Regions from separate parts of the Gracilibacillus sp. Marseille-QA3620 genome, predicted to be linked through region 2. Evidence: riboswitches for the same ligand, from Rfam matches in the RefSeq annotation. Region 2 holds a riboswitch; each other region holds the start of a gene.
What was found. A riboswitch is a leader RNA that binds a small molecule or an ion and turns the genes downstream of it on or off. The one in region 2 is predicted to bind S-adenosylmethionine.
Positions count from the first base shown of each region.

Region 1: another riboswitch for S-adenosylmethionine. It lies ahead of metK (methionine adenosyltransferase); the one in region 2 lies ahead of ACY8DX_RS18445 (methionine ABC transporter ATP-binding protein).
Region 3: another riboswitch for S-adenosylmethionine. It lies ahead of ACY8DX_RS14880 (methionine biosynthesis PLP-dependent protein); the one in region 2 lies ahead of ACY8DX_RS18445 (methionine ABC transporter ATP-binding protein).

Region 1 covers NZ_CM143102.1:3,473,767-3,481,838, reverse strand. Annotated here, with positions in the region: gene ACY8DX_RS17460 (ABC transporter ATP-binding protein) at 1-578, opposite strand, end outside; gene ACY8DX_RS17455 (ABC transporter substrate-binding protein) at 598-1,611, opposite strand; gene ACY8DX_RS17450 (alpha/beta hydrolase family protein) at 1,802-2,545, shown strand; gene ACY8DX_RS17445 (DUF2584 domain-containing protein) at 2,569-2,811, shown strand; gene ACY8DX_RS17440 (hypothetical protein) at 2,888-3,466, shown strand; gene ACY8DX_RS17435 (nucleotidyltransferase family protein) at 3,516-4,064, shown strand; gene pckA (phosphoenolpyruvate carboxykinase (ATP)) at 4,087-5,658, opposite strand; SAM riboswitch class I at 6,014-6,143, shown strand; gene metK (methionine adenosyltransferase) at 6,267-7,466, shown strand; gene asnB (asparagine synthase (glutamine-hydrolyzing)) at 7,666-8,072, shown strand, end outside.
Region 2 covers NZ_CM143102.1:3,644,275-3,652,346, reverse strand. Annotated here, with positions in the region: gene ACY8DX_RS18450 (O-acetylhomoserine aminocarboxypropyltransferase/cysteine synthase family protein) at 57-1,373, shown strand; SAM riboswitch class I at 1,467-1,584, shown strand; gene ACY8DX_RS18445 (methionine ABC transporter ATP-binding protein) at 1,696-2,727, shown strand; gene ACY8DX_RS18440 (methionine ABC transporter permease) at 2,724-3,392, shown strand; gene ACY8DX_RS18435 (MetQ/NlpA family ABC transporter substrate-binding protein) at 3,408-4,238, shown strand; one part of gene ACY8DX_RS18430 (IS3 family transposase) at 4,389-4,767, shown strand; one part of gene ACY8DX_RS18430 (IS3 family transposase) at 4,767-5,719, shown strand; gene ACY8DX_RS18425 (YuzK family famiily protein) at 6,004-6,165, shown strand; gene sufC (Fe-S cluster assembly ATPase SufC) at 6,414-7,199, shown strand; gene sufD (Fe-S cluster assembly protein SufD) at 7,217-8,072, shown strand, end outside.
Region 3 covers NZ_CM143102.1:2,941,842-2,949,913, reverse strand. Annotated here, with positions in the region: gene ACY8DX_RS14895 (patatin-like phospholipase family protein) at 1-380, shown strand, start outside; one part of gene ACY8DX_RS14890 (IS3 family transposase) at 528-906, shown strand; one part of gene ACY8DX_RS14890 (IS3 family transposase) at 906-1,858, shown strand; gene ACY8DX_RS14885 (M42 family metallopeptidase) at 1,943-2,989, opposite strand; SAM riboswitch class I at 3,121-3,239, shown strand; gene ACY8DX_RS14880 (methionine biosynthesis PLP-dependent protein) at 3,309-4,424, shown strand; gene ACY8DX_RS14875 (cysteine hydrolase family protein) at 4,658-5,209, shown strand; gene ACY8DX_RS14870 (nicotinate phosphoribosyltransferase) at 5,227-6,714, shown strand; gene ACY8DX_RS14865 (extracellular solute-binding protein) at 6,924-8,072, shown strand, end outside.

The sequences.
Region 1 (8,072 bases), 170 kb from region 2:
TGGGTGACGAGAATCGCTGTTTTCCCAAAGGACTTTAAGGTTGATGAGACCAGGTCCTCTAATTTCAGCTTTGTTTGGAAGTCAAGAGCAGAGAAGGGTTCGTCGAGTAATAAAAGAGTCGGATTTGTGGCGAGTGTACGTACGAGTGCGACCCGCTGCCGCATACCGCCTGAAAGCTCGCGTGGGAATTTCCCTAACACATCGCCGAGCCCGATTTGCTCGAGTAATGAAAGGGCACTGGCCTCATGCTCATCGTCTAGCTTCTTTAACAGCTTAGGACCAATCAGGATATTTTCCTTAATAGTCTTCCATGGAAAGAGATAATCCTGCTGAAGCATGTAGCCAATATCCTCTCGGCTCTCTAAGACATTATGGCCTGAGATGGTTACTGAGCCCTCTGTAGGCTTCATCAGACCCGAAACAATGGAGAGCAAGGTAGTTTTACCGCAGCCGCTTGGGCCGAGAAGAGAAATGAATTCTCCCTTCTCGACGCTTAACGTAATGTCTTCAAGTGCAGCTGCAGCTTCATTTTTGGATAAATAGAGGTGTGAGACATTTTTAATTTGGAGTAAAGGCATAGTGCTATATTCTCCTTTGTTATTTGGAGACCTCTTCGGCGAAGGAGGTATCCACTAATGTTTGGTGGTCAATTTGTGATTCGATTTCTCCAGCTTCCTTCATGATATCCTGAAGATTTGCCCATTCTTCCTTATCAAGGATGGGATCGAGGGCAAACGATTCCTGCGCCTTATAACGCTCAACCGCTAAAGTGATGATGGATGTATCGGTGTCCTCGAAATAAGGTGAAATAATCTTGGCGACCTCAGCTGAATCAGTTTCTTGCACCCATTGCTGAGCTTTATAGATGGCCCGTGTGAATTTTTCAATCGTATCTTGGTTATCTTTTATATAACTCTGTTTAGCCATGAAGGTGGTATAAGGAATATGGCCTGATTCTTGGCCGAATGAGGCAACGATATACCCTTTGCCTTCTTTCTCGAACATGCTTGCCTGGGGTTCGAATAGCTGGACGAATTCACCTGTACCTGATGAGAAGGCACTCGCGATATTGGCAAAGTCGATATTCTGGATTAAATCCAAGTCCTTCTGTGGGTCGATTCCATGCTTCTTCAATACGAACTCGCCGACCATTTGCGGCATCCCGCCTTTTCGCTGGCCTAAGAAGGTACTGTCCTTCAGCATATCCCAGTTAAAATCCTTGATTTCTTTTCTTGAGATTAGAAAGGTGCCGTCTGTTTGGGTAAGCTGGGCAAAATTAATGACCGGATCTCGTGATTCTTGGGCATGCACATAGATGGATGTCTCTGAGCCGACTAGCGCGACATCAGCTCCTCCTGATAATAGGGCTGTCATGGTTTTATCACCGCCCCAGGTTGTCTGCAGGTCGACTTTAAGGCCTTCTTTTGTAAAGAAGCCTTTCTCAAGGGCGACATATTGCGGAGCGTAGAAAATGGAGCGGGTTACCTCTGCCACGCGGACTGGTTTCAATGCTTTCTCTTTATCATCCCCGCTGTCTTTGCAGGCAGCTAAACTAAAGAGAAGAACGAACGATAACAAGCAGAATAGGCTGGTTTTAAGCTTGTTCTTCAAGGGAAATTCCTCCTTAACGGGCAATATGTATGCCGTTGGTTTAATACTTGCATTGTATGTATACGGGAAAAAATGTGTGATTGCCTATAAATGAAAGGAGTGAGGAAGAGTGGAACAAACATCCTCTAAGCTTGGACAAATAGTCGAAAAAACACGATACCCTTCCCCGCATCCAAGGATTTCTTTATATATGGTGACCTATCTCTCGAATGGCTTGACGGTGAAAGGACTGTTGGCAGAACCAAAGGATGCTGGAATACATGATGGTTTTCTATACCTGCGAGGCGGAATCAAGAATGTCGGCACCGTCAGACCGAGCAGAATCATCCAGTTCGCCTCACAGGGATTTGTTGTGTTCGCTCCCTTTTACCGAGGGAATCAGGGAGGGGAGGGAGATGAGGATTTTGCTTTGGAGGACCGCTTTGATGCGATTGCCGGCTTTGAATTATTGAAGAGGCATCCAATGGTTAATCCAGAGCGGATTCACCTATTTGGTTTCTCACGAGGAGGAATTATGGCTCTTTGGGCAGCTATTGGCTGTCCGGAGGCTGCCTCCCTTGTTACATGGGGAGGAGTATCAGATATGGTGCTTACCTATAAGGAGCGGATTGATCTTCGAAGAATGCTCAAGCGGGTCATTGGGGGAAGCCCGATGAAGTATCCGGCTGCCTATAAAGCACGTACGCCTCTCTATGAGATAGAGAGAATCGCTTGTAAGGTACTGATTATTCATGGCGAGGAAGATAAGAATGTCTCCATTCAGCATGCAGTAATGCTTGAGGAGCGGTTGAGAGAGGCAGGTAAAGAAGTGGAAACATGGTATTTTCCCGGATTTACCCATTACTTTCCACCGGAAATAAACCGTCAAATTGTGCGTGATCTGACGAAATGGATGAAAGAAACGGCTTCCAATGGTACGATGGTAAATAAGTAGATCAAACGAGGGAGTTGAATAATGTGGGCATGCCAATGGAGATGAATACCCTCATTGTGACGAAATCTAATGAGAAGCGTGTTCAGGAAAATCTCTTCACATTACAAAAGGATGGATATCGATTATATCCAATTGATATTCCGATTGAAATTCGGACAACGCTTGAAGGAGACACAAGAGGAACAGCATTGATCAAGAAGGTAGAATGGGAGAACGCTAAGACAACGATAACCTATCAGCTTATCTCCTTAAATTCCAGCAACTAAGAAGCTAAAAGGCAGACAGAAGGCATATGCACTGTGTGCCTTTTTTGATTTTCCTAGCGATAAAGGGGGAGACAGAATGGATTTTCAGATTGGTATTTTTGTGTATGATTATGAATTTCACCGTGATGACACGGTTAGTCAGCTGTCTCTGATAAGTATCTTGGAATCAGGCTGTAAGGAGGCGGCCCTCCGTAATTTGAAGACACAAGTGGATGATAGTTTTTTGGACGGAGAGATATCTTTCTGGATTCGAGGAGAGCGGTTTGGCGGTATGAGCTATGCTACGACCTCTCTCTTGACGACGTGTGAGACCTTGATTCGGTTCAAGGATTATGAGAAAGATGGAGGGGCAAATATTATTTTTCTGGATTATTCAACGGATTTCTTTATTCTGCTAAATGAGCAGGACTGCCAATTAAAGGTGTTGGATTATCAGTATGAAACAGATGAAGAGGGCTTTGTCCTGTCTGTTGAACAGACTGAAATAGTAAGTGAGCGTATTCCGAAAGGGGTGTTTGAGGCGGAAATTATGAAAGCTTGCACTGACTTTGTTTCCTTCTGTGAGAAAGCTCAATTGCCTGTAAATAAAGATGAATTGGCGGATATTAAGAGATATTGTTTAAGAGCGGTGAATGAAATGAGAGGCGGGATGTAGATTGAAGAATGAAGCAGATATCCTTAAAGTCATTCAACAAGACCGTTGGATGATGGAGACCTTGGAAGCAGCCCAATCTTTGCATAAATCAGATTGGTCGATTTGTGCCGGTTTTGTCCGTACAAAGGTATGGGATGTCTTACATGGGTATACAAAGAGAACGCCGCTTCCAGATATAGACTTTATCTACTTCGATGAGAGCGAGACAGATGAGAGAGTGGAAAAGGATTTAGAGCGGAAGTTAGAGAGGCTCCTGCCGGGCAGGCCGTGGTCCGTCAAGAATGAAGCAAGGATGCATATGGTCAATCAGATTCCTCCGTATACTTCAACTAGTGATGCTATCTCTAAATTCCCCGAAACGGCAAGTGCAGTCGGCGTAAAGCTGGATGAACATGGAGATCTTCAATTATGTGCACCATGGGGCGTGCATGACCTCCTTGCGATGAAGATACGGCCGACTCCGTTTTTTGCAGAGACAGCCGAGCGGCTGGATCTATATGAAAAGAGAATAGCGATAAAGAACTGGCTGAAGAAGTGGCCGCTCGTTGAGAAGAATCGAATGGTGGACATACAAAAAAAGTGGAGAAATCATAATTGATTTCTCCGCTTTTGCTATTTCTTTAAGCAATTGGACCGCCTTTAATGACGATATTTGTGTCGATATGATCAAATGACAAGAAATTCTCACGGAACTTGGCAGCAAGCTCATGAGCTTTCTTATAGTAGGCCTCTTGATCTGCCCATGTTTTATTTGGCTGCAATACGACATCGGGTACGCCAGGTACATGAAGCGGGATATGTAGGCCGAATACACTGTCTTGAACGGTTTCAACATTGCTTAGTTCACCCTCAAGGGCTGCCTGTACCATCAAGCGGGTGTATGAAAGCTTCATACGGCTGCCTGTGCCATATTCGCCGCCTGTCCATCCTGTATTGACCAAGTATACCTGGACATTATGCTCCTCGATGTTCTTGCCAAGCATCTCCGCATAGCGTGTAGGCTGAAGCGGAAGGAATGGTGAACCGAAGCAGGTTGAGAAGGTTGCCTCTGGTGCAGTAATGCCGCGTTCTGTTCCAGCTAGTTTGCTCGTGTAGCCGCTCAAGAAATGATACATGGCTTGTTCCTTTGTCAGCTTGCTGATAGGAGGCAGCACACCGAATGCATCAGCTGTCAAAAAGATAATGGTTGTCGGGTGCCCAGCCACACTTGGTTTGACGATGTTGTCGATGGCATCGATTGGGTAAGCAGCCCGTGTATTTTCCGTTAAGAAACCATTGTCATAGTCAGCAATGCGAGTCTTATCATCAACCATTACATTCTCAAGGACCGAACCGAATCGAATGGCATCGAAGATTTGCGGCTCTTTCTCATGAGATAAGTTTATGCACTTTGCATAGCAGCCCCCTTCGATATTAAAGACACCGCTTGGAGACCAGCCGTGCTCATCATCACCAATCAAGCGGCGGCTCGGATCTGCTGATAAGGTTGTCTTGCCTGTACCGGAAAGACCAAAGAATAGGGCAACATCCCCTTCCTGTCCAACATTGGCTGAACAGTGCATGGAGAATACGTCTTTCTCAGGAAGCAAGTAGTTCATGATGGAAAAGACGGATTTCTTCATTTCCCCGGCATATTCTGTACCGCCGATTAAGACGACTTTCTTCTCGAATGAAACGATAATGAAGGTTTCGGATCTCGTACCGTCAACTTTCGGGTCTGCCTTAAATCCAGGCGCACAAATAATCGTGAATTCTGAGCTATGGGTTTTTAGTTCTTCCGCTGTCGGGCGGATGAACAGCTGATGTACAAACAGATTATGCCAAGCATATTCATTGATTACTTGGATAGGTAAGCGGTATTCTTTATCTGCACCTGCGTAGCCATTAAAGACGAAAAGTTCATCCTGCTTATTCAAGTAGTTGATGACCTTCTCATACAGGTTCGCGAATGCTTCCTCCGAGATGGGTTTATTTACGCTTCCCCAGTCAATTTTATCCTTTGAGGAAGCTTCCTCGACAATATATTTATCTTTTGGAGATCGACCGGTATACTTGCCTGTTTCTGCCTTGATGGCACCAGTGGATGTCAAAATCCCTTCATTTCGTGCTAATACTTTCTCAACCAATTGAGGAACGGATAACTGGATGTGCATATTCTCATTAGATAGCAGTTGCTTCAACTCATTGGACATTTCAACATGGCTCATAAGAAATCATCCTCTTCCAATTAATGTATTTGTCTCTTGTATGAAAAATAGTATAACATATTTGTATAAATTAAACATACTAATTAACGATTAGATAAATAAAAAATATTAAACAACCGTTCCACATCCTTAGCTGCTGCTCACTTCCTTAGCCATACAGGATTGATTCGGCTTTTAATATTTCCTATTACTAATATTGTTAACTTGTTCACAATATATTATATCAATTTATTCATAAAATTGCGACAGTTGAGGGGCTTTGAAACCCATACAAATATATCCTGCACATATATTGACAGTTCATAGTATAGTAAGTTAAGATTTAACTTTGAAACGGATACTCTTATCAAGACTCGGTGGAGGGAACAAAGCTCTATGAAGCCGGGGCAACCTGCAGTTTGAACCGCTATTAGGTTCACGCAAAGGTGCTAACTTGATGCAAGGCTAATAGAAGCCTTGAACGATGAGAGTGAAAGGCGAATTTCGTGAGATATAGACCTTTCCTCTTTAGGAAGGTCTTTTTTTGTGCATTCAGGACATGACTAAAGATAATGAGTAACCGTATAGATAAGTACTTAAGGAGGAGTTTTATTATGTCGACTAAGAGACATTTGTTTACATCTGAATCTGTAACTGAAGGGCATCCAGATAAGATTTGTGACCAAATTTCAGATTCCATTCTAGATGAAATCCTTGCGCAGGATCCAAATGCGCGTGTAGCTTGTGAGACTTCTGTTACGACAGGCCTTGTCCTTGTTGCAGGAGAAATTACGACTTCCACCTATGTGGATATCCCGAAAATCGTTCGTGAAACGATTAAAGGAATTGGGTATACAAGAGCGAAGTACGGTTTTGATGCAGAGACCTGTGCTGTCTTGACGTCCATTGATGAGCAGTCAGCAGATATTGCTCAAGGGGTAGACCAGGCGCTTGAATCTCGAGAAGGAACGATGACAGACGAAGAAATCGAAGCAATCGGTGCTGGTGACCAAGGCCTGATGTTTGGGTTTGCCTGCAATGAAACAGAGGAATTAATGCCTCTTCCAATCTCACTTGCCCACCAATTATCAAGAAGATTGACAGAAGTACGTAAGCAGGAAATCCTGCCATATCTTCGTCCTGATGGAAAAACTCAAGTAACTGTAGAATACGATGAGAATGATAAACCTGTTCGTGTTGATACAATTGTTATTTCAACTCAGCATGACCCGGAAACAACCCTTGAACAAATTCAGGCGGATTTAAAAGAGCATGTAATCAAGTCAGTTGTTCCGGCTCATTTAATTGATGAAGCGACAAAATACTTCATCAATCCAACAGGCCGCTTCGTGATTGGCGGACCTCAAGGAGATGCTGGATTGACTGGCCGAAAAATCATCGTTGATACGTATGGCGGTTATGCGCGTCATGGCGGTGGTGCTTTCTCCGGCAAGGATGCGACAAAGGTAGACCGTTCTGCTGCCTATGCTGCCAGATATGTAGCGAAGAACATCGTGGCAGCCGGTCTCGCTGAAAAGGCTGAAGTTCAATTGGCTTATGCGATTGGAGTAGCTCAGCCTGTATCCATTGCGGTGAATACTTTTGGAACTGGCAAGGTTGATGAAGATAAGCTGGTTGAATTAATCCGTGCAAACTTTGACCTTCGTCCAGCTGGTATCATCAAAATGCTTGATCTGCGCCGTCCAATTTATAAACAAACAGCTGCTTACGGCCATTTTGGACGCAATGACCTGGATCTTCCATGGGAGAAAACAGACAAAGCAGAAGTACTTCGTACACAAGCTTCCATATAATGAAAAAACCTTAGGGCATACATGCCCTAAGGTTTTTTTAATAGTCTTTATGCGACAAATGACATACTAATGTTACATATTTTTCTAAAAATACCGGTAAATAATTCGTAGGATTCGACATATTTTGCGCAAAAAGTCTGATAGTATAGATTGGTGCGATTATAAAAAATATTTATTATAAAGCGAGGTTTTTTTCGTAATGTGCGGTTTTGTTGGGTGTGTTCTAGATAAATGTCAAGATGCTCTCGTATCTGATTGTTTAAAGGAAATGAACAATCTTATTTACCATAGAGGACCGGATGATGAAGGTTTTTATGTTGATGAATATATTCAATTAGGCTTCCGCCGTTTAAGTATTATTGACCTGGAAAGCGGTCACCAGCCACTTTCTTTTGAAAATGAACGGTATTGGATCGTTTTCAATGGTGAAATTTATAACTATTTGGAGCTAAGAGAGGAGCTTTCCCTTAAAGGATTGGAATTCAAGACGAATTCTGATACGGAGGCTATCCTTGGTGCATATGCGTATTATGGAGAAGCGGCTGTTAAGAAGCTGCGCGGGATGTTCGGGTTCGTCATTTGGGACAAAGAGGAGAAATCCATCTT
Region 2 (8,072 bases):
TGAAGAGGTTTTTTATTTTCCGGGAAATCACAAAAGATGAAAAGGAGTGTCGAAGGATGGGAGAAAAGAAGAAGTATCGCTTTGAAACAGTAGGAATTCATGGAGGGCTGCAGGAGGATGCATTATCTGGAGCAAGGGCCGTGCCTATCTATCAATCCAATGCTTATTTATTTAAGGATACAGACCATGCGGCCAATTTATTCGGGTTATCAGAGCCTGGCTATATTTATACCCGGATTCACAATCCGACATCGAGTGTCCTTGAGGAAAGGGTTGCAGAGCTTGAGGGTGGAATTGGTGCGCTTGCTGTTGCGAGCGGTCAAGCAGCCGTCACATTGTCCATTTTGAATATTGCGGGTGCAGGCGATGAAATTGTGGCAGCTTCTACACTCTACGGGGGTACATATAATTTATTTGCGACAACACTCCCTAAATATGGAATAGAGGTGAAGTTTGTCGACCCAAGTGATCCGGAGAATTTCAGACAGGCTATCACGCCGAAGACGAAGGCTGTCTTTGGAGAAACAATCGGTAATCCAAGCTTGAGTGTACTGGATATTGAAAAGGTGGCAGAGATTGCCCATGAGGCTGGTATTCCGCTTATTGTTGACAATACATTTGCGACCCCGTATTTATGCCGGCCCATTGAGCATGGAGCAGATATTGTTGTTCACTCTGCAACGAAATGGCTGCTTGGGAATGGAACAACCTTAGGGGGCATTATTGTGGATGCAGGAAAGTTTGACTGGAATTCTCCGAAATTCCCAGGGTTTACGGAGCCTGATTCAAGCTATCATGACATCATTTACAGCGAGGCCATTGGGGCAGCTGCCTATATTATTAAAGCGAGAGTCCAGCTATTAAGGGATTTGGGTCCAGCCTTAAGTCCATACAATGCATTTCAATTTATTCTTGGTCTTGAAACCCTGCATGTCAGGATGAAGGAGCATATTGCCAATACTGAGGAGATCATTGAATACTTAAAGCAGCATCCAGCTGTAAGCTGGGTTCTGTATCCAGGTGATCCAGACCATCCTGATTATGAGCTCGCCAATAAATATTTGCCAAAAGGAGCGGGTGCTGTAGCTGTTTTCGGCATCAAGGGCGGAAGGGCTGCCGGAAAGACATTGATTGATACAATCGGCCTGTGGTCACATGTCGCGAATGTCGGAGATGCGAAGAGCTTGATTATTCATCCCGCAAGCACGACTCACCAGCAATTAAGGGGAGAAGATTTGAAGGCATCCGGGGTGACTGATGATCTCGTTCGTCTTTCCATCGGGATTGAGAATGTGGAGGATTTAATCGAAGAGCTTGAGCTTGCTATCGAGAAGGCAACAGGCATCAGCTCCCAATCCGTTACAACGAAATGATAGAATTTTGTGGTAAAATAAAAAGTCCTTATTGACACCTCGTTCTTCTCCATGGTAGGATAACATTCAGTAACAAGTGAATGAATCGAACGACTCTTATCCAGAGAGGTGGAGGGATGTGCCCTATGAAGCCCGGCAACCGGCAATCATGACAGCCATGATTGAAAAGGTGCCAATTCACACAGGATTATTAAGTCCTGGAAGATGAGAGAAAGGAACATGCATAAGTTAATTATTCATGCCTTTCTGCTCATAGCAGGAAGGCATTTTTTATTGAATTGGAATCTATGGAGCATAAGAGAAAGAGCAGGTGAAGGTTTAAGTGATCACGTTAAATGATGTATCCAAGACATATACAAAAACATTTAAAAAAGGTACATCCATTAAAGCCGTTGATCATGTGTCCCTATCAATTGAGCAAGGTGAGATATTTGGGATTATTGGATACAGCGGAGCTGGAAAAAGTACGCTTATCCGCATGCTAAACGGGTTGGAGAAACCGACAAAAGGAACAGTAAAGGTTGCCGGACGAGATATGGGCGCCATTAAAGGTAAGGAATTACGGAATGCTCGTAAGGAAGTGAGCATGATATTCCAGCACTTCAATCTTCTATGGTCACGGACGGTTAGTGAAAATATAGAATTTCCGCTGGAAATAGCGAGAGTGCCAAAGCATAAGAGGAAAGCTAGAGTGAAGGAGCTTATCAAGCTTGTCGGCCTTGAAGGGCGCGGAGATGCCTATCCTTCCCAATTGAGCGGCGGACAAAAGCAGCGTGTCGGCATTGCGCGTGCACTTGCCAATAATCCAAAGGTCCTTTTATGTGATGAGGCAACATCAGCACTCGATCCACAAACAACAGATGATATTCTCGATTTATTGGTTGATATCAATAAACGTTTAGGCTTAACCATTGTCCTTATCACCCATGAAATGCATGTCATTCGCAAGATTTGTCATCGTGTAGCAGTAATGGAGCTGGGCAAGGTTGTGGAAAGCGGGCAGGTGCTAGATGTGTTCAAGAAACCGGAAGCACCTATTACGAAGCGATTTGTTCAGCAGGTCACAGAGCCAGAGGAAACGAAGGAAACGATTGAGCATATGCTTGAAGCATATCCGACAGGGAAGGTTGTTCAGCTATCCTTTATTGGTGAGTCAGCGGAAACCCCAGTGCTCTCTGAGGTCATTCGTTCTTACCAAATTAACGTAAATATTCTGCAAGGGAAAATCTCTCAAACTCAAAACGGTTCCTATGGAACCTTATTCATTCATCTGGATGGAGAACAATCAGAAGTAGCGAAAGCCATCGAGTATCTCCATAATCAAGACATCGGTGTGGAGGTGATTTCAGAATGATGGAGACCTATTTTCCAAATGTCGTGTGGGAGCGTATTTCAGAGGCAACGATGGAGACGCTATACATGACAGGAATCGCTTTAGTAGCAACATTTTTCCTAGGCATTATCCTAGGCCTTCTGTTGTTCTTGACATCAAAAGGAAATCTGTGGGAAAACAAAATCATTTATGGAATTGTGGGCGCCTTTGTGAATATTTTCCGCTCTATTCCATTTATTATCTTAATCGTTTTGCTCATTCCCTTCACAAAAGCCCTCGTGGGAAGCATTATTGGGGCAAATGCGGCACTGCCGGCTTTAATCATCGGTGCGGCGCCATTTTATGCGAGAATGGTTGAGATTGGACTTAGAGAAATTGACAAAGGGGTTATTGAAGCTGCCAAGTCGATGGGGGCAACCTCGTTCACCATCATTTGGAAGGTGTTGATTCCTGAGTCATTACCAGCACTTGTGTCTGGGATAACGGTAACGGCAATCGCATTAGTTGGCTATACAGCGATGGCAGGGTTGATTGGAGCAGGCGGACTTGGTAATTTAGCTTACCTGGAAGGGTTCAGCCGAGGACAATCCGATGTAACAATAGTGGCTACCATCTTAGTATTGATCATCGTGTTTATCCTCCAATTTATTGGAGATATCATAACCAGGAAACTGGATAAACGTTAAGGGAGGAAGATGGAGTTGAAAAAGAAATTATCATTCATTTTAGTACTTTGCTTCACTTTAATATTGGCGGCTTGCGGCAGTTCAGAGGATTCAGGTTCAGGTGATGGGGATACAAAGAAATTGACTGTAGGCGCATCTAATGTTCCTCATGCAGAAATTTTGGAAAAGGCAAAGCCATTACTTGAAGAAAAGGGCATTGACTTGGAGATTGAAGTATTCACTGATTATGTAATGCCGAATAAAGCGTTAGCGGATGGATCCATTGATGCAAACTACTTCCAGCACATCCCGTATTTCGAGCAGCAGGTTGAGGAGAATGAGTATGATTTCGCTAATGCTGGCGGAATTCATATTGAGCCAATCGGCGTTTACTCCAAGAAATATGACAGCTTAGATGACCTGCCAGAAGGGGCTGAAATTATTATGAGCAGCTCCGTTGCTGACCACGGCCGTATCCTATCTATGCTTGAGACAGAAGGTTTAATCACATTGAAGGAAGATGTGAATAAAGTGAAAGCCACTGTAGATGATATTGAGAAAAACCCTAAGAAATTGAAATTTAAAACAGACATTGAAGCACCAATGCTTACTCAAGTCTACAATAATGATGAAGGCGATGCAGTCTTAATCAACTCCAACTATGCGATTGACGCAGATCTTGTCCCAGCTGAGGATGCAATCGCACTTGAAAGTCCTGAAGATAACCCGTACGTAAACATTATTGCGGTTCGTACGGAAGATAAGGATAATGAAGCAATCAAGACATTGGTTGAAGTCCTTAAATCCGATGAGATTAAAGACTTCATCAATGAAGAATATAAAGGTTCTGTCATTCCGGCAGAATAAAAAAATACAAAAGGTGCATGTCCGATTCTGAACTGAACCCTGAATAGTGGACACTTTAAAAAAAGTGGACCCTATTCGGGGTTTTCCTATTCTCTTTCCGGAAAACTCCCGTTATACTAACATTACGATTTTTAGAACGGAGTATTTTTCATGAGTAAGATTATCTTTAATGAACACCAACAGAGACTACTAGAAGCTAACCCAAACGTTAAAGCCGTGACCGACCGCACCATTCAGTATACCCCTGACTTTAAACTGCAGGCGGTTAAACAAAACCATTCTGGGAAAGGCCCCGCGGAAATATTTCGAGAAGCAGGTTTTAATTTAGAGGTGATTGGCATAAAAAAAGCCCAAAGTGCCTTGGCTCGTTGGCGCAGAACCTACCAAGTATACGGAGAAAATGGCTTTTTAGAGGAACGTCGAGGAAAAGCGAGTAAAGGTCGCCCCAAGAGAGAGAATGCCTCTGCCGAGAAAAAGCTAGCCCAGGCGGAAGCCCGTATTCGCCTGTTAGAGGCGGAATTGACCTTACTAAAAAAGCTAGACGAGTTGGAAAGGCAGGCGAAGAAGAATCGTCGTTAAAAGCCCGAGAGAAATACCAAGTCATCAATGAGACGATTCGGCTCTATCAATTGAAGAACATGGTCCGTTACTTATGTGAAGTGGCCAAAGTGAGTCCAAGCGGCTATTACAAGTGGCTTCAGAATGCAGAAAAACAAGCTGTTCGAGAGGAATCCGATTATCAGGATTATGTCTTTCTGAAAGAGATTTATGATGAGGCTCAAGGGAAAATCGGCTATCGAGGCTTATATATGGAAGCCGCTGAGAAAGCCGGTCAGCCGATGAACCACAAGAAAATCCTGCGTTTGATGCGCAAGTTTCACTTTTTTGCCAAGGTACGGAGAGCGAATCCTTACCGCACGATGGCTAAGGCAACAGAGGTTCACCGTCAGGTACCCAACCACTTGAACCGCCAGTTTGACCAGCAGGAACCAGGGAAGGTCTTCTTGACCGACATCACCTACCTGCAAATCCGGGGTGGGAAGACGGCTTATTTGTCTTGCGTGAAGGATGTGGCGACACGAGAAATCGTCGCCTACGAACTCTCGACAAGCCTGCAGATGGAGATTGTCTACCGAACATTAACGAAGTTAGAAAGCTTTTATGAGAATCGATTACATCCAGAAGCGATGATCCATTCCGATCAAGGTTTCCATTACACTCATCCTGAATATCAATCTCGCGTGAAAGAAATGGGGCTCTTACAATCCATGTCACGAAGGGGAAACTGCCTTGACAACGCTCCGATGGAATCCTTCTTTGGACATATGAAAGACGAAGTTCCTTATAAGCAAGCAAACAGTATAGCAGAACTTAAATACTTGATTGATGATTACATGGATCACTATAACAACACGAGAAAGCAATGGACATTAAAGAAGATGACTCCGGCAGCTTACCGAAGTCATCTCATCGCCGCCTAAACACGGCACATCCCTTTTTATTAAACTGTCTACTTTATAGGGTTCAGTTCATTCATTTCGGAATGCACCTTTTTTCTTCTATTATATATACCTGCTTGATAAGACATATCGTCCGGCATTTCTCAGAATGATGAAGCAATTCCATTGAGAAATCGACGAAATCACTTTTAACAATCGCTCAGCGTGGTATATAGACATTGAGAGCTCTCTAATAAAGTGATAACCTTAACTTAATAATTCGAAAGGGATGATTCATTATTTTTGACAATCAGCTGCATCTCAGAGTGACGAACGAAATGGAAAAGGCTATGAGGCAGGCGCACGGAGTTGGATATGAGGTGTACAACCAGAAGTTAGATGTGCGCATGCGAGTAGAGGAACGACGAGAAGACAGTTATTTGAAAAGTAATGAGATTGTAAATGATCTGAATCGACGAGTCTTCTAATTTTAGAAGATATTATAGAAAAATGGGAAAGAACCAGCATACAATTGCTGGTTCTTTTCTTTCTCATAATTTAACTTTATAATAGCCTTACGCAGTAATTGTTATGGCAGGAGAATGTAGTTTTTTCAAGGATTTTTAAGGGCTCAAAAAGTTGAATCCAGATTCTATTTGTTATAATATTGGAATGAGAATAAATTGAGAATAGAAACAATCTAACTTTAGATAACTATATTATTGGAGGTATAAGTATGGCTGGTTCAGTACTTACAATTAAAGATTTACATGTTGCAATTGATGGCAAAGAAATTCTGAAAGGTGTTAACCTTGAAGTTAAAGGTGGAGAAATCCATGCAATCATGGGTCCTAACGGTACAGGGAAATCTACATTGTCCTCTGCAATCATGGGCCACCCTAAATACGAGGTAACAAGCGGATCAATCACAATGGACGGCGAAGATGTGCTTGAAATGGAAGTTGATGAGCGCGCTAAAGCAGGTCTATTCCTAGCAATGCAATATCCAAGCGAAATCTCCGGCGTAACAAACGCTGATTTCATGCGTTCTGCCATCAACAGCAAACGCGGTGAAGGGAACGAAATTTCCTTGATGAAATTCATCAAAGAAATGGATAAGAAAATGGACCTTCTAGAAATGGACCAAGATATGGCACAGCGTTACCTCAATGAAGGTTTCTCCGGCGGTGAGAAAAAGCGTAATGAAATTCTTCAATTAATGATGCTTGAGCCGGCTATTGCCATTCTTGATGAAATTGACTCCGGTCTTGATATCGATGCCCTTAAAGTTGTTTCTAAAGGAATCAACCAAATGAGAGGCGAAGACTTCGGATGCTTAATGATCACTCACTACCAACGCTTATTGAACTACATCACACCTGATTATGTTCACGTTATGATGCAAGGTAAGATTGTGAAATCCGGTGGTGCAGAGCTGGCACAGCGTCTAGAGGCTGAAGGCTATGAGTGGATTAAGGAAGAGCTAGGCATTGAAGACGAAACAGTAGAAATCGAAGCTTAAGCAATAGGAGGATCATTATGACAACAGAAACTACGTTACCAATTGAAAAAGATGCAATCACTTCTTTTTCAAAAGCACATAGTGAGCCTGCTTGGCTAGAAAGCCTTCGTCTTGAAGCCCTTTCTGAAGCCAGTGTGACTCCTATGCCAAAACCAGATAAAACAAAAATCGATAAATGGAATTTAGAGGATATGAAAGTGAGCGCGATTGACAGTGAGCCGTATGCTGATCTTGATGGGCTCGCTGATGAAGTGAAAAGCTTGCTTAATCCAGCGGAGGACAGAAGCCTCTATATCCAAAGAAACCATACAGCTGCACACCTGACACTTTCGAAAGAACTTCAGGAAAAAGGCGTTATCTTCATGAATCTTCAAGCTGCAGCAAAGGAACATCCTGAGCTTGTTCAAAAATACTTCATGACGAAGAGTGTTCCAGTTACAACAAATAAATTGACTGCTCTTCATGCAGCGTTATTCAATGGCGGCGTCTTCTTGTATGTACCTAAGAATGTCGTGATTGAAGAGCCTATTCAAGCAGTCTTTGTTATTGATAATAAAGAAGCAGACCTATATAACCACGTATTGATCGTTGCAGAGGATAACAGCTCTGTTACGTATGTGGAAAACTATATATCCTTAGCAGACGGCAAGCCGGTTCTTGGAAACTTAATTTCTGAGGTCATTGTCGGAAACAATGCACAAGTAAAATACGGTGCAGTGGATACCCTATCTAAGGATATGCAAACATATGTCAACCGTAATGCATATGTTGAGAATGACGGCCGCGTTGAGTGGGCGCTTGGCTTGATGAATGACGGTAATACAATTTCTGAAAACATCACAAACCTTCATGGAAATGGAGCGTATGGTGATA
Region 3 (8,072 bases), 700 kb from region 2:
GATATCTCCTTGATGGGGGTGTGACCGATCCTATTCCCATTAAGAAATCGGTGAAAGACGGAAACACGAAAAACATTGTTGTATTAACGAAGAATAAAGGATATAGAGAGGCACCATCAAATTGGAATTGGCTTGCCTCAAGGAAATATGGGAAATATGCGGGACTGTTGAAAGCAATGAAAAACCATCATATCGTCTATAATGACACGATAAAGTATCTTAAGGAGGAAGAGGAGAAGGGGAACGTTGTTATTATCCAGCCAATACGGAGGCTTGATGTTTCCACCATCGGACGGAATCCGCAAAAGCTTGAGAATCTGTATGAGGAAGGCTACCGGGAAGCAAAGAAAGCATATGGAAAATTGAAGGAGTTATTATGAGATAAAAAGGGGGAGGAATAGACCCTGAACTGAACCCCGAATAGTGGACACTTTAAAAAAAGTGGACCCTATTCGGGGTTTTCCTATTCTCTTTCCGGAAAACTCCCGTTATACTAACATTACGATTTTTAGAACGGAGTATTTTTCATGAGTAAGATTATCTTTAATGAACACCAACAAAGACTACTAGAAGCTAATCCAAACGTTAAAGCCGTGACAGACCGCGCGATTCAGTATACCCCTGACTTCAAACTGCAGGCGGTTAAACAAAACCAATCTGGGAAAGGCCCAGCGGAAATATTCCGAGAAGCAGGTTTCGATTTAGAGGTGATTGGCATTAAAAAAGCCCAAAGCGCCCTGGCTCGTTGGCGCAGAACCTTCCAAACATACGGAGAAAATGGCTTTTTAGAGGAACGCCGAGGAAAAGCGAGTAAGGGACGCCCCAAGAAAGAGAATGCCTCTGCCGAGAAGAAATTGGCCCAAGCAGAAGCCCGCATTCGCCTCTTAGAGGCGGAATTGACCTTACTAAAAAAGCTAGACGAGTTGGAAAGGCAGGCGAAGAAGAATCGTCGTTAAAAGCCCGAGAGAAATACCAAGTCATTAATGAGACGATTCGGCTTTATCAATTGAAGAACATGGTCCGTTATTTATGTGAAGTGGCCCAAGTGAGTCCAAGCGGCTATTATAAATGGCTTCAGAATGCGGAAAAACAAGCTATCCGGGAGGAGTCTGATTATCAGGATTATGTCTTTCTAAAAGAGATTTATGATGAGGCCCAAGGGAAAATCGGTTATCGCGGCTTATATATGGAAGTCACCGAGAAAGCCGGTCAGCCAATGAACCACAAGAAAATCCTTCGATTGATGCGCAAGTTTCACTTTTTTGCCAAGGTACGGAGAGCGAACCCATACCGTACGATGGCCAAGGCAACAGAGGTTCACCGTCAGGTACCCAACCATTTGAACCGCCAGTTTGACCAACAGGAACCAGGGAAAGTCTTCTTGACCGACATCACCTACCTGCAAATCCGCGGTGGGAAGACGGCTTATTTGTCTTGCGTGAAAGATGTGGCGACACGAGAGATCGTCGCCTATGAACTCTCGACAAGCCTACGGATGGAGATAGTCTACCGAACATTAACCAAGTTAGAAAGTTGTTATGGGAATCAATTACATCCAGAAGCAATGATTCATTCGGATCAAGGGTTTCATTACACGCATCCTGAATATCAATCTCGCGTGAAAGAGATGGGGCTCTTACAGTCCATGTCACGAAGGGGAAACTGCCTGGACAACGCCCCAATGGAATCCTTCTTTGGACATATGAAGGACGAAGTTCCTTATAAGGAGGCAAACAGTTTGGCAGAACTAAAATATATGATTGATGATTATATGGATTACTATAACAATACGAGAAAGCAATGGACATTAAAAAAGATGACTCCGGCAGCTTACCGAAGTCATCTCATCGCCGCATAAACACGGCACATCCCTTTTTATTAAACTGTCTACTTTATAGGGTGCAGTTCACCCATCTATTCCCACCCCTTTTTTAGGCAATAATCAGACGACTAGCTCTGACTGCAAATAATGCCAAATCAAATTGGCCGTATGTTCAATGGAACTGATATGTGTGCGCTCAAACGCATGAGAGGCGTCAATCCCCGGTCCGATTAATCCATGAACGATATCATACCCGGCCCGGATGGCAGCGGAGGCATCAGATCCATAAAAAGGATATATATCAACACGGTAATCAATATCATGCTCCTGGGCTAATTTGACAAGATGCTGGCGCAGGCCATAATGATAAGGACCGCTTGAATCCTTCGCGCAGATGGATACACTATACTCGTCCGTTGTTTGGCCGTCTCCAATTGCGCCCATATCCACAGCTAAATACTCAACAGTTTCGTCCGGAATATTAGAGTTTCCGCCATAGCCGATTTCTTCATTATTGGAAATAAGGAAATGGGTAGTGTATGGAAGGGTGATGTTTTGTTCCTTCAGTTGTTTTATCAAGTAGAGTAGGATGCCGACACTCGCTTTGTCATCCAGATGCCTTGACTTTAAGAAGCCGTCCCCAGCAAGCTCTGCCCGAGGCTCAAATGAGACAAAATCACCGACCTCAATACCGAGTGCTTGCGTATCTGATTTTGATTTGGTGACCGCATCAATCCGAACTTCCATATGGTCATCGTCGCGTTTCACTTCACCCATTTTCTGATAAACGTGGACAGAGGTTTGGTTTAGTAAAATCGTTCCTGTGTACACATTACCGTCTGCTGTATGAATCTTGCAGTATTCTCCCTCACAGGCATTCCAGCGAAAGCCGCCGATCATCGTCAGCTTTAAACGCCCGCTTGGTTTGATTTCCTTGACCATTGCTCCCAAAGTATCCACATGGGCTGTCAGGAAGCGGTGTTTAGAATCATCTTGGCCTTTAATTGTCGCAAGCAAGGCCCCTTTATTCGTCCGTTTGTTTCCAATTCCGCATGTATTCAGAAAGTTCTCTGTATAACGAATGGCCTCTTCCGTATAGCCAGTCGGGCTTGGAATGGAAACCAAATCTTTTATGTAGCCGTATATCTCTTGACCGTCTGCTTTCATTTGTAGACACTCCTCTTATTAGTGAATAGCTCTATTATATACCTCCGTGGAAAAAGGGTACAATAGATGAGAAATTTCTTGCCTTTTTTAGGATATCCATGTAAATTATAGTTAAATGAATATTCGAACAAATCTTATCGCGAGAGACGGAGGGACGGGCCCGATGATGTCTCAGCAACCGCCGATGCATTCGGAAAGGTGCTAAATCCTGCAAGGCATATGCATATTTATGTGCCTCGAGAGATAAGAAGGAGAGTAAAGCTCGATAAGTCTTCTTCTTGGAAGGCTTTTTTATTTTTTATTTGGGAGGGGCAGAACAATGACCGCATGGAAGATTGAAACAGTATTAGCCCAAATCGGCAATCGAAGTGAAACACAAACAGGTACGGTGAACACGCCCGTTTATTTCTCGACCGCATACAGGCATGAGGGGATTGGACAATCAACAGGCTATGACTATACTAGGACAGGAAATCCGACCCGAGAGGTTTTGGAAAAGGCCATCGCGGCCCTTGAAGGCGGTGAGCAAGGCTTTGCCTATAGTTCTGGCATGGCAGCCATCCATGCTTTGCTCACATTATTCGAACCGGGTGATGAGATCCTTGTTTCAGCTGATTTATATGGTGGTACATATCGTTTATTCGAAAAAACCTGGAAGAAATACGGCATCACTTTTGTTCAATGCCAGTCCTATAGAGATTTTGCTGAATCCATTTCAAGTCAGACAAAAGCCTTTTTTATTGAAACACCGACAAACCCTTTAATGCAGGAAATCGATATCCGGGCAATTGCTGATTTAAGTCAAGAGAATAACCTCCTTTTGATTGTTGATAATACCTTTTACACACCAATCTTGCAGCGTCCGCTTGAACTCGGTGCTGATATTGTTGTTCACAGTGCGACAAAATATATTGCCGGTCATAATGATGTTCTTGCTGGCCTCATTGCTGCAAAGGGAGAGGATGTCTGCCAAAAGCTTGATGAATATCAAAATGCAACAGGGGCTATCCTTTCGCCATTTGATTCCTGGCTTGTCATGAGAGGAATGAAGACATTGAGCCTTCGCATGAAGCAGCATGAGGAGAACGCTGGGAAAATCGCGGCTTTCTTACAGGAGCGGGAGGAGGTCATCGATGTCCTCTATCCGGGAAAAGGCGGCATGATTTCGTTTAGGCTTCAATCTGAGAAATGGGTCAATCACTTCCTGAAAAGCCTTGGTGTCATCACCTTCGCAGAGAGTCTTGGAGGGGTTGAAAGCCTTATGACCTACCCGGCTACACAAACGCATGCCGATATCCCGGAGGAGGTCCGCATAGCAGGTGGTGTTTGTAACCGGCTGCTCCGCTTCTCCGTTGGTATCGAACATGCTGATGATTTAATTGCCGACCTGAAGAACGCCTTTGAAGCGGTTAGCAGCAAACAAGTGCAAGCATAATATCCGTTCAGCCAGTCCATTTTGCAGGGCTGGCTTTTCTTATGGAGTAATGATGGTGATTTTAGGAAAATGTAAGAGATAAGCAGCTTAAAGCTGGCAAGAAGGAAAAAACGGGTGAAGAAGCGGAAATCTTCTGTCTTAAATGGTAGAATAGCTGTAAAATTATTTGTAAAGACATCTCGCATGATTTTTTGTTATGCTGATGACAGTCCAACCATAAATTCAGAGGAGTGATTCGGTTGAAGGCGCTGATTAATATCGATTATACATACGACTTTGTGGCAGATGAGGGAAGATTGACCTGCGGTGAGCCAGGGCAGCGAATTGAGGATTATATTGTTTCATTGACAGAAGAATTCATTAAACGGAAGGATTATGTCGTATTTGCCATTGATGTGCATGAAGAGAATGATCCTTACCACCCGGAAACGAAATTGTTCCCGCCCCATAATATCCGTTTCACTGCTGGCAGAGATTTATTTGGAAATCTGCAAAATGTGTATAATAGGAACAAGGACGAAGACCATGTCCTTTGGATTGACAAGACGCGTTATTCTGCTTTCGCCGGCACGGACCTTGATATCAAGCTTCGTGAGCGGGGAATCACCGAGCTTCATTTAGTCGGGGTTTGTACAGATATTTGTGTCCTCCATACAGCGGTGGATGCTTACAATAAAGGCTACAAGATCATCGTCCATAAAGATGGAGTGGCAAGCTTCAATGAGGCCGGCCATCAATGGGCTCTTGGCCATTTTGAACAAACACTTGGAGCAGATGTTTTATAAATTAAGGAGGAAGCTTGATGAAACACTATCAAGATGACAGCTTTGCGTTACATACAGATCTATACCAAATTAATATGATGGAAACATACTTCCGGGATGGCATCCATAACAGAAAAGCCGTCTTTGACGTTTACTTTAGACGTAACCCATTTGGGAACGGCTATGCCGTTTTTGCAGGACTTGAGCGTGTCATTACGTATATTAAAGAGCTGCGTTTTACAGACACTGATATTGAATATTTACGTAATGAAGTAGGTTATGCTGATGACTTCCTGTCCTACCTTAAGGAACTAAAATTTACAGGAACAATTAGAAGCATGAAGGAAGGGGAGCTCGTATTTGAGAATGAGCCTCTTATGCGTATTGAAGCCCCGCTAGCTCAGGCACAGCTTGTTGAGACGGCTATCCTCAATGTCGTCAACTACCAGACATTGATTGCAACAAAGGCCTCAAGGCTCACCATGGTAGCCGATGGCGATCCATTATTTGAGTTTGGGACAAGAAGAGCTCAGGAAACCGAAGCGGCCATTTGGGGGACACGCGCGGCCTTTATCGGCGGATTCCAAGCGACAAGCAATGTCCGCGCAGGTAAATTATTCGGCATACCAGTCGTAGGAACGCATGCCCATGCCCTTGTCCAAACCTATCGTGACGAATACACAGCCTTCAAGAAATACGCGGAATCCCATTATGACTGCACCTTCCTCGTCGACACCTATGACACATTACGCTCAGGTGTACCGACAGCCATCAAGGTTGCCAAGGAAATGGGTGACAAGATTAAATTCAAAGCCATCCGCCTAGACAGCGGCGACTTAGCTTACCTATCTAAAAAAGCAAGAATCATGCTGGATGAAGCCGGCTATACCGACACGATGATCACCGCCTCTAATGACCTGGATGAAGTAACTATTCTCAACCTGAAAGCCCAAGGTGCCAAAATTGACATGTGGGGTGTCGGTACAAAGCTCATCACTGCTTATGACCAGCCGGCATTAGGTGCTGTTTACAAAATGGTCAGCATTGAAGATGATAACGGAAGAATGGCTGACACCATCAAAATCAGCGGAAACCCTGAAAAAGTTACAACACCAGGGATGAAAAACGTTTACCGTATCATCAACCGTGAAACCAAAAAATCCGAGGGGGACTACATCACCCTAGACGGCGAAAACCCGCAGGAAGAAAAAATATTGACTATGTTCCATCCAGTGCACACCTTCATCTGCAAGGAAGTCACCGACTTCGAAGCCGTGCCGCTGCATGAAACTATTTTCGAAAACGGCGAACTGAAATATAAAACACCAGAGCTCACTGATATCCAGAAATTTGCCCATGATAACCTCTCCTTGCTATGGGATGAATACAAACGTTTCTTGAATCCGGAGAAATACCCGGTTGACCTCAGTCCAAAATGCTGGGAAAACAAGCGTGTCCTTATTCAGGAAGTACAGGATCAGGTTAGACGGAACCGAGAGATTGTTAAGAACTGGAAGGATGAATAACGGGATAAATATCTCAGAATTTAAACAGGCGGAATAACCGCCTGTTTTTTTTTACAAATTTATAAATGATATTTAGTCGGTAATACAATCCGGTAAAATCCACAATAAAACTCTTTTACTAAAATTTTACTAAAATTTTATTGACAGTATAATCTTGGAAAAGCTAGAATTGAATTGTAAACGCTGTCATTAAAAAGGGGGATACATACGTGAAAAAATTTAAGCTGTTAGGTTTTGTATTAATTCTTAGTTTAGTATTAAGTGCTTGCAGTAGCAGCAGTTCCTCTGATTCAAAGGATGGGAAGAAAGAAATCACCGCATGGGCTTGGAATATCAATGTACCAGTCTTGGAGAAAGCGGCAGAAGAATTTGAGAAGGAAAATCCGGATTTCAAATTGAATGTTGTAGAACTTGGACGTGAAGATGTTTATTCAAAATTAACGACTGGACTTCAGGCTGGCGGTAAAGGGCTACCTGATATAGTTCTGGTGGAGGATGATCGTATTCAAGGATATTTTGAATCTTTCCCAGATGCATTCATGAATGTTTCTGAAAGCGGATTCGAAGAGCATGCCGATAAATTTGCCAGTTTCAAAATTGATTTATTAACACAGGAAGACGGAAGTGTATACGGGTTCCCATTTGATGCTGGCCCGACCGGTGTCTTCTATCGAACAGATTTCTTTGAAGTAGCTGGCGTTAATCCGGATGATATCGAAACATGGGATGATTTCGTTGAAGCAGGTAAAACAATCAAAGACAAAGTCGGTGTAGATATGATTGGGCTGGACTTAAATGGCGACGATGGTTTATACCGAATGATTATGAACCAGCAAGGATCTTTGTACTTCGATGATAAAGGGGAGATTGATTTCCTGTCTGATGCATCAAAAAATGCAATGGATGTCTTGAAGAAAATCAATGATGCTGACCTTATCAAGAATACAGTAGGCTGGGATGCCTGGATTAGTGCAATGGCCAATGGTGATGTGGCTACAGCTCCATCAGGTGCATGGTTATCTGGATCTCTTACACAGCAGGCAGTGGATTCTTCCGGTAAATGGGGTGTCTTCCAATTGCCATCTGTTGAAGAAGGCGGAAATAGAGCAGCAAACCTTGGAGGAAGTAACTACGTTATTCTTGATAGCAGTGAGAATAAAGATGAAGCATACAAATTCATGGAGTATTTCGCCACATCTGATGAGGCCCAATTAGATGCAATGGCAGGTGGATTGTTCCCATCTCTAAACACGATTTATGATAATGAGGTATTTACCGCAGAGGATGAATATTTCTCTAACCAGACAATTTGGCAGCTATTTGCTGATGAAATGAATGACATCCCTTCTGTCAACTAT